Regions from separate parts of the Brevibacterium sp. 91QC2O2 genome, predicted to be linked through region 1. Evidence: riboswitches for the same ligand, from Rfam matches in the RefSeq annotation. Region 1 holds a riboswitch; the other holds the start of a gene.
What was found. Region 1 has a riboswitch for thiamine pyrophosphate ahead of NQ036_RS08135 (ECF transporter S component). Riboswitches for the same ligand answer to the same signal wherever they lie in the genome.
Positions count from the first base shown of each region.

Region 2: another riboswitch for thiamine pyrophosphate. It lies ahead of thiE (thiamine phosphate synthase); the one in region 1 lies ahead of NQ036_RS08135 (ECF transporter S component).

Region 1 is NZ_JANIJY010000008.1:74,944-79,152, forward strand. Features, by position in the region: gene NQ036_RS08130 (ECF transporter S component) at 1-1,636, opposite strand, end outside; gene NQ036_RS08135 (ECF transporter S component) at 1,641-2,255, opposite strand; TPP riboswitch at 2,281-2,387, opposite strand; gene nadC (carboxylating nicotinate-nucleotide diphosphorylase) at 2,409-3,386, opposite strand; gene NQ036_RS08145 (MmgE/PrpD family protein) at 3,674-4,209, shown strand, end outside.
Region 2 is NZ_JANIJY010000003.1:166,636-170,844, forward strand. Features, by position in the region: gene NQ036_RS04245 (TenA family protein) at 1-598, opposite strand, end outside; gene thiD (bifunctional hydroxymethylpyrimidine kinase/phosphomethylpyrimidine kinase) at 627-1,532, opposite strand; gene thiE (thiamine phosphate synthase) at 1,529-2,260, opposite strand; TPP riboswitch at 2,248-2,379, opposite strand; gene NQ036_RS04260 (acyl-CoA thioesterase domain-containing protein) at 2,447-3,286, shown strand; gene NQ036_RS04265 (VOC family protein) at 3,354-4,209, opposite strand, start outside.

The sequences.
Region 1 (4,209 bases):
GGCCGGCAGCGCCCACCGCGGCGATCTGCCCGGTGTCGGTGGTGCCAAGGGAGCCGTCGGGGATGTCGTCGGGGACCTCGACAGCCTCGCCGGGTAGCCACAGGCCCGCCGCGCGCAGGTGCGGGCGCAGCAGTTCATCGCCGAGCACCGCCTTGGGCGATCCGTCGGCGATGATCCGGGTGCCCTCGGCGTCGTCGGCCGAGGCGCCGAGCACCACGATCCGGTCCACGTGTTCGGCCCACAGCGGCAGGCGGTGTTCGACCAGCACCACGGTGGCGCCGGTCGCGGTGGCGGCGTCGACGATGACATCGCGGATGGCCACGGCGGCCTCGGGGTCGAGGTTGGCGGTCGGCTCGTCGAGGATCAGCAGGCCAGGGCGCATCGCGACGATCCCGGCGATTGCCAGGCGCTGCTTCTGCCCGCCGGACAGGGCCGTGGTCGGATGGTCCAGCGGATAGTCCAGGCCCACCAGGTCCAGCGCGTGGGCGACCCTGGCCGGGATCTGTTCGGCGGGCACCCGCAGATTCTCCAGCCCGAAGGTGACGTCGTGGCCGATCTTCGACATGACCGCCTGCGAATCGGGGTCCTGGAGCACCAGGCCGCAGGTCCCGCGAGTCGGATCGGGCGCGGCGCCGGCGACCAGCAGTTCTCCGGTGGCGTAGCCGGATTCGGCCGGCAGGACCCCGGCCAGGGCGTGCAGGAAGGTCGACTTCCCCGCGCCCGAGGCCCCCGCCAGCAATACCTTCTGGCCGGCCGGGATCGTCAGGGACAGGTGGGAGAAGGCCGCGCGTTTGCGGCCGGCGTGCCGGTAGGAGAAGTCCCTGGCCACGACCTCGGCGGGGACGACGGCGGGGTCATCCGGTCTCCGGTCGGTTACGTCGGATCGCCCGTCGGCCGAGGCGCCCGGTGCGGGGGAGCCGCCGGTCGAGGTACCGGTCGGGGCGCCGGCCGCGGTGGCGCGCGTTCGGTCGGAACCGGCAGTGGCCTCGGCTGCGGAACCGCGGGAGCCCGGCGCTTCGTCGGCACCGCGCCCGGCGGCGAATGCGGTCAGTGCTCCGGCGCGGGCCAGGACGCGCACGATCCACCACACGAACAGGCCGGCCATGAGCAGCCCGGAGACCGCGCAGAACGCGATCCTGGACGTCTTCCACACGGGCAGCCATTCGGCGTAGAGAACGATATTGTCGATGCAGCCCTGCGCCGTACCCGTAAGCAATCCGGAGAACAGCACGACCGGGAAGCCGAAGCGGCGGTAGGCGAAGACGGCGAAGGCCAGCTCCGCGGCCAGTCCCTGAATGGGGGAGGTCAGCAGGATGGAGAACCCGAAGTGGGAGCCCAGCACGGCCTCGGTCACGGCGGCCAGGACCTCGGCGTAGAGGGCAGCACCCGGCTTGCGGATGATGAGCCCGGCCAGGGGCCCGGCCAGCACCCAGGTGCCCGAGAGGATCCCGTCGCCGGGCGGGAAGGCCGCGAAGGCCGGGGTGATGAAGGTCCAGCCGGCCGACCAGATCCAGTAGATGACGCCGCAGACCACCGCCAGCACGGATGCCGTGACGATGTCGACGACCCGCCAGCTCAGCCGGTTCCCCACGGCGCGCGGTGGTGTGCCGCCCCGGGTCGTCGCTTCAACGCTCACAGTCTCAAACCTCCTGTTTCGCCCTGCCCGCTGCGAATGCGGACAGCGCGCCGGTACGTGCCAGTGCCCTCACGGCCGCCCACATGAGCACACCCGCGATCACCAGTCCGGATACCGCGGTCGTGCCCAGATACGTCAACTTCCACGCGGGCAGCCATTCGGTGTTGTACAGCAGGTTCTCGTTCAGGCCCAGGGCCAGGCCGGCCAGCGCGCCGGAGAACAGCGCGGTGCCGAAGCCGAAGCGGCGGTAGGCCAGGACCGTGAACGCGAGTTCGGCGCCCAGCCCCTGACAGAGCCCGGAGATGATCGCGCCGAAGCCGAAGTGGGAGCCCAGCGTGGCCTCGACGATGGCGGCCAATACCTCAGCATAGAGGGCCGCGCCCGGTTTGCGGATGATGAGTCCGGCAAGTGGTCCGGCCAGCACCCAGCCGGCGCTGAGCAGGCCGGAGGCCGGCGGGAAGAATGCGAACAGCGGTTCGACGAAGCTCCAGGCCGCGGCCCACAGCCAGAAGATCAGTCCGCACACCACGCCGAGCACGGATGCGGTGACGATGTCGACGACTCGCCAGCGGAAGGTGCTGCGGGTGGACACGGAATTGTGGACAGCATGATCGGTCATGCTCGCCTCCTGTGATGATCAGGAGGGGAAAGAGAACTCGACTTCCTTCGGCGGTCCTAACCGCAGCAGGTTCGAGGGTCTGCAGTTCACTGCACTCTCAGCGCCCCTTGTGGCGCTCCCCTGTCGTTGTCCCTCCACTATAACGCGGTCGGCTCAGACGGTGAGCACGTCCTCGACGGTGTCCAGGCCCAGGTCCAGGTTGACCACCGAATGCGTCAGCGCGCCGACGGAGACGATGTCGACCCCGCTGGCGGCGATCGCCCCGATCGTCTCCAGGTTCACCCCGCCCGAGGCCTCGACCAGGGCGCGCCCGGCCACCTGGGCCACGCCGCGGGCCAGTTCGGCCGGGCCGAAGTTGTCCAGCATGATGGTGTCCACACCGGCGGCCAGCACGGGTTCGATCTGCTCGAAACGATCCACCTCGACCTCCAGGTGCGTGGTGTGGCCCAGCTTCTCCTTGCCGGCGCGCAGGGCGGCGGTCAGCGCCTCGCCCTCGCCCAGGAGGGCCAGGTGGTTGTCCTTGAGCATCACCGCATCGGACAGGCCGGCGCGATGATTGTGCCCGCCGCCTGCGCGCACCGCGTACTTCTCCAGGGTGCGCAGGCCCGGGGTGGTCTTGCGGGTGTCGACCACGCGCACCGGACGTGCCGTGGTGCCGTGCTCCGGGTCGGACTGCGCCCGGCCTGCGTTCGCAGCGGCCACATAGCGCGCGGTCAGCGCGGCGATCGCGCACAGGCGCTGCAGCAGGTTCAAACCGGTGCGCTCGCCCAGCAGCACCGCGTGGGCGGGGCCGGAGACCTCGATGAGTGCGTCTCCGGTGGAGAACGGGGCGCCCTCGGCGACCAGCTGTCGGACGGACACGGTGCCGGCGGCGCCCGCTGCCAGCGGGACGATTCCGGCCGGCGCGCCGGGCGCCTGGGTGCGGTAGGCCGCCTGTTCCATGGCGGTGGCGAATACGGCACCGCCGGCCATCACGCCGGGTTCGCGGGCGACGACCCTGGCCGTGGTGGTCAGGGAGGCGGGGACGAAGGTCTGCGCTGAGAGGTCGCCGGTGGGGGCGTCCTCGTCCAGGGCACGGGCGATCACGGCGTCGATGACGGTCTGGGGCACGGGGGCGATCTCGATACTCACGCGGCCCACTCTACGCGGCCTCGACGCGGTGCCGACGGAGTCCGGTCGAGCCCCGGTTCGAGCGAACGGCCTGTCCGCCGTTCGGACCCGTGGTTGGACCCACGGGCGGACCAACGGCGGACCCACGGTTTGGGAAATACCTTGATGTCAAGATATATTTGTGGTGGCAGATACACGTCGCCCGCATCCCCATACAAGCGCCGCAGGGCTACCGGCCAGGCGCGCACACCGTTAGGCTGGGGTGTGGACGCGGCATCAGGTCAAAGTCGACAATAGGAGCATCCTCCATGATCAACCACGAAGTCCGGGTATACAAGAGCGCTGAGAACCTGGAGCGCAAGGACCAGCTGGCCTACAAGATCGCCCAGGTCGCAGCCGACCCGGTCGCGATCGAATCGGAAGTCGCGGACATGGTGATCAACCGTGTCATCGACAACGCCTCCGTCGCAGCCGCCTCCGTCAATCGCAAGGCGCCCACCCACGCCCGCGAACAGGCCCTGCCCCACAAGCTCGAACCGGGTGCGACCGTCTTCGGCCAGCCGCTGAGCGACCACATCTCCCCCGAATGGGCCGCCTTCGCAAATGGCGTGGCCGTGCGCGAACTCGACTTCCACGACACCTTCCTGGCCAAGGAGTACTCGCACCCCGGCGACAACATCCCCCCGATGATCGCCGTCGCCCAGCACCTGGGCAGCGTCTCCGGCGCTGACCTGATCAACGGCATCGCCACCGGCTACGAGATCCAGATCGACCTGGCCAAGGGCATCTGCCTGCACGAACACAAGATCGACCACGTCGCCCACCTGGGCCCGTCGGTCGCCGC
Region 2 (4,209 bases), on a different contig from region 1:
CCGATGCGTCGAAGTCGGGGCTGTCGTAGGCCTCGATCCAGGTCGCGAAGGGATGCCCCGCCAGATCGCGGGACCCCGCCCGCACCCGCTGAACCAGGACCTTGCCGATGTGCGCGTACACCCAGAAGCACGGCAGGATCGCGGCGACTCCCACTGCATAGGGTGCGCTCGCCGCCTGGCTGAGCAGATAGGAGGTGTAGCCCAGTGTCGTGGGGTTGGCCCCGCCGGCGGGCCAGGCCGCCCCGATCACACCGGCCGCGGTCGAAAGCCGGTCGGCGATCGCTGAGAACCCGGGGTCCGCCAGCAATTCGGCGTGCATCGACTGTTCATCGGCGATCGCCTCGCCTGCGGCCAAGACCCAGAAGCGGGTCTGGTCGCTGCTGGGTGCGGCCGCCCCCAGCAGGCTCATGGCCCGGGCATAGCCGTCCAGGTACAGCTCGTCCTGCAACAGGTAGTTCACGAAGGCCTCGTGGCCGAGTGTGCCGTCGGCCAGTTGGCCCAGGAAGTCGAGTTCCTCGATCCGGGTGATGACGTCGTGTACGGAATTCCACAGCTCGCGCGTGCGCGGGCCCTGGCTGAACAGGTGGTAGTCGACCATGGTGTATCCCTCCTCGGGTTTCGGGTGCTCAGGCTCGTGCGCGCACGGGGCGCAGATCGACCAGGTGGTCGACCGGCCCGTGGGCGCCGGCCGGGTCCAGCGACAGGTTCCAGCCCGCCGCCGCGGCCAGGGCCCGGCCCAGGTACTCCAGGCCCTCGAAGACCGCGGGCTCCAGCTGTGCCCCGCGGGCCAGTTCCGCGGTGATGGCGGCGGACAGGGTGCAGCCGGTGCCGTGGGTATTGGCCGAGGCGACCCGTGGGTGCGTGTACACGTGCACCGAGGCCGCCCCGGGGCCATCCGCGACGGCGAGCACGTCGAAGACAGTGCCGCCGGTGCCGTGGCCGCCCTTGACCAGGGCCGCCCCGGCCCCGCGCGCCACGAGTTCGCGGGCCTGGGCCGTCATCTGGGACTCGTCGCGGGCCTCGGCGACGTCATCGCCGAGCAGCAGGGCCGCTTCCGGCAGGTTCGGGGTGATGACCGAGGCGACCGGCAGCAGGCGCGCGCGCACCGCGCCGATCGCGTCGGCGTCGAGCAGCCGGTGTCCCGAGGTCGAGACCATGACGGGGTCGACGACCAGGTGGGGCACGGGGGTCTCTGCGAGTTTGTCCACGGTCAGGTCGACCAGCTCTCGGGTGCCCAACATCCCGGTCTTCGCCGCGTCCACGGGCATGTCCCCGAGCACCGAGTCGAACTGGTCGGCAACGAAGTCCGCATCGATCCCGTAGACGCGGGACACACCATGGGTGTTCTGGGCGACCAGGGCGGTGATGACGGAGGTGCCGTAGGCTCCACGGGCGGCGAAGCTCTTGAGGTCGGCGTGGATGCCGGCGCCCCCCGACGGATCGGTGCCGGCGATCGTCAGGGCGATCGGGGGCCTGTTCACTGTATTCAACGGCGTGGGGTTCGGCACGGTGTTCGTCGGCGCAGTGCTCATCGGTTCTCCCCCTGCGCGCCGAGGTAGGCCGCGCGGATCGACCGCGCTGCGGCCTCGGGATCGGCTGCAGTGCAGATATCGGAGACCACGCACACGCCCAGGGCGCCGGCGCCGGCGAGTTCGTGGACGTTGTGGCCCTTGATCCCGCCGATCGCCACGGCGAGGATCCCGAGTTCCAGTGCCTCCCGGTTCAGTTCGGTCCAGTGCTCGACGCCCAGTGCTGGGCGCTGCACGTCCTTCGTCCGGGTGGCCCAGACGGGGCCGACTCCGAACAGGTCCACTCCCCCGGCCTTGGCGGCGACGGCGAACTGTTCGGCGGTGTGGGCGGACAGGCCCAGCAGGGGTTCGGCGCCCAGGCGGGCGCGGACCTGGGCCGGCGGCATGTCCGTCTGGCCCACGTGGATGTGGGCGGGCAGGCCGCGCCGACGCAGTTCGGCGACGACTTCGACGCGGTCGTCGAGGAACACGGGGACGTTCTCGGCCGCCGTCCCGGCCGGTGCGGGGATGCCGCGCAGGGCGGCGAACACGTCCAGGGTCAGGGCCAGGACCTCGGCGTCGGAGGCGTGTTTCTCGCGCACCTGCACGACCGAGGCGCCGCCGGTGACAGCGGCTGCGACGGTGTCGGCCACGCCGCGCCCGGCGGCGGTGCACATCGCGGTGTCGGTCACCAAATACAGGCTGAAATCGTAGGGGATCAGGCGGGGGTTGAGCACAGCGGGGTCAATCATGACCATCCCTTCGCAGGAGTTATCCAGACAGGTTCGACGGGTGTGTTCTCAGCCCTGGCCGGCCGGCGGCGGCACGAACCCGCGCCGGTGCGACTACCTGGGCACCCCGTGTCATCGGCTCCACACTAACATCCACGGCAGTCTAGAGTTGGGGTATCCCCGCATAGCCCGAACCTTGGAGGAACCGTGACCGAAGCACCCGGCAGCCTGCTCAATCTTCTGCAGTTGGAGAAGATCGACCTCAACATCTACCGCGCCGGCTTCGTCTTCGACGAACCCTTCGCGCTCTACGGCGGCCAGGTCGCCACCCAATCCCTGCTGGCCGCGGCCCTGACCGTGGACTCCGGGCGCCTGCCGCACTCTCTGCACGGATACTTCCTGCGGCCCGGCGACGCCTCGAAGCCCACGGTCTTCCAGGTCTTCCGCGACCGCGACGGTGGTTCCTATTCGGCCCGGCGCGTGGTGGCACTGCAGAACGGACGGGTCATCTTCAATATGTCGGCGTCCTTCGCACTGCCGGGGAAGTCCCCCGATGTGCAGGGCGATACGGCGCTGAACGACCACGAGTTGCCGATGAACGAGTTCTACCCGATCCCCCGGCTGTTCAGCTTCGAGGGCCGGAGGACCGAACCGGGTTTCCCCGAACCCGACTATCCGCAGCGCTTCTGGGCCCGCTGCACGGCCGATCTCAGCCGCACCGGGGTGGGGGCTGCGACGATCAGCCGCGACCTCATGAACATCCTGGCGGTGACCTATCTTTCCGACATCTCGTCGGGCATCGGCACGTACAACACCGAAGAGTTCCAATCGCAGTCGAGCCTGGACCACACTCTGTGGTTCCACCGCCCGATGGACGCCGAGGAGTGGATGCTGATGGACCTGCGGCCCCGCTCCGTGGCCTACGGGCGCGGGCTCTACCACGGGGACATCACCGACTCCTCCGGCGTCCTGCTGGCCTCGATCAGCCAGCAGGTCCTGTTCCGCAAGCGCCGTGCCGGCGGTGGCGCCGCGCCTCGGCCGGCCTGAACCTCGGCCGTTCCCAGCGGCCGGATCACGGTCGGTCCCGGGGAATCCGGCCGGGGTCGAGCCGAACTCAGTATTCGGCGATGATGATCTTCTTCTGGCCCATCATCGTCTGATAGGCCCCCGGCCTGGTGCTCAGCTCCGGCCAGGTGCGCGGGACGATCTGCCAGCTCAGGCCGAAGCGATCCTTGCACCAGCCGCAGGCCTCGGCCTCCGGGACATGCGACAGTGCCTCCCACAGTGCGTCGATCTGCGCCTGGTCCTGCGCGTAGACGATGAGCGAGACACCCTCCGTGAAGGTGAAGTCCTGGCCTGCCCCTGGGTCCATCGCCGTGCACCACTGCCCGGCGAGCCGGAAGTCCGCGTGGATCACGGATTCGGCGGTAACCGGCGATTCGACCCCCGGGCCCAGGTCCGGGACCCCGCCGAACTCGCCATAGGTGTACAGGTGTCCCAGTCCGCTGGGGAGGTCGGGGCCGAAGATCCGGGTGAAGGTCTGCAGATAGTAGTCGACGGCCTCGGCCGCCCGGTTCTGCTGGGGACCGCCGAAGCTCAGCGAGGGCAGCAGGAACGGTCGGGGCTGCCCGTCCGGGTTCGTCACCATCAGCTGCCAGCTCACCCCGAAGCGGTCCTCAACCCAGGCGTAGTGCGGGCTGAACGGATAGGCGTCCAGCGGCATCAGTTCGCGGCCACCCTCCATCAGCACCGCGTGGACCCGGTCCAGATAGGCACGGGCATCGGTGTGCCGGGCCGGATCGAAGTTGACGGTCAGGTTGAGCGACGGAGTGGGCCGGAAGGTGTCATCGGCGTTGATGAAGGTGAAGTCCAGGTCCTCGATCCGCAGGTCGAGCGCCAGGAGTTCGCCGGCCAAATCGCGTTGGAAGTCAGGGAGCTCTGCGGGATCGGCCGGGTAGTTCTCGGCGCGT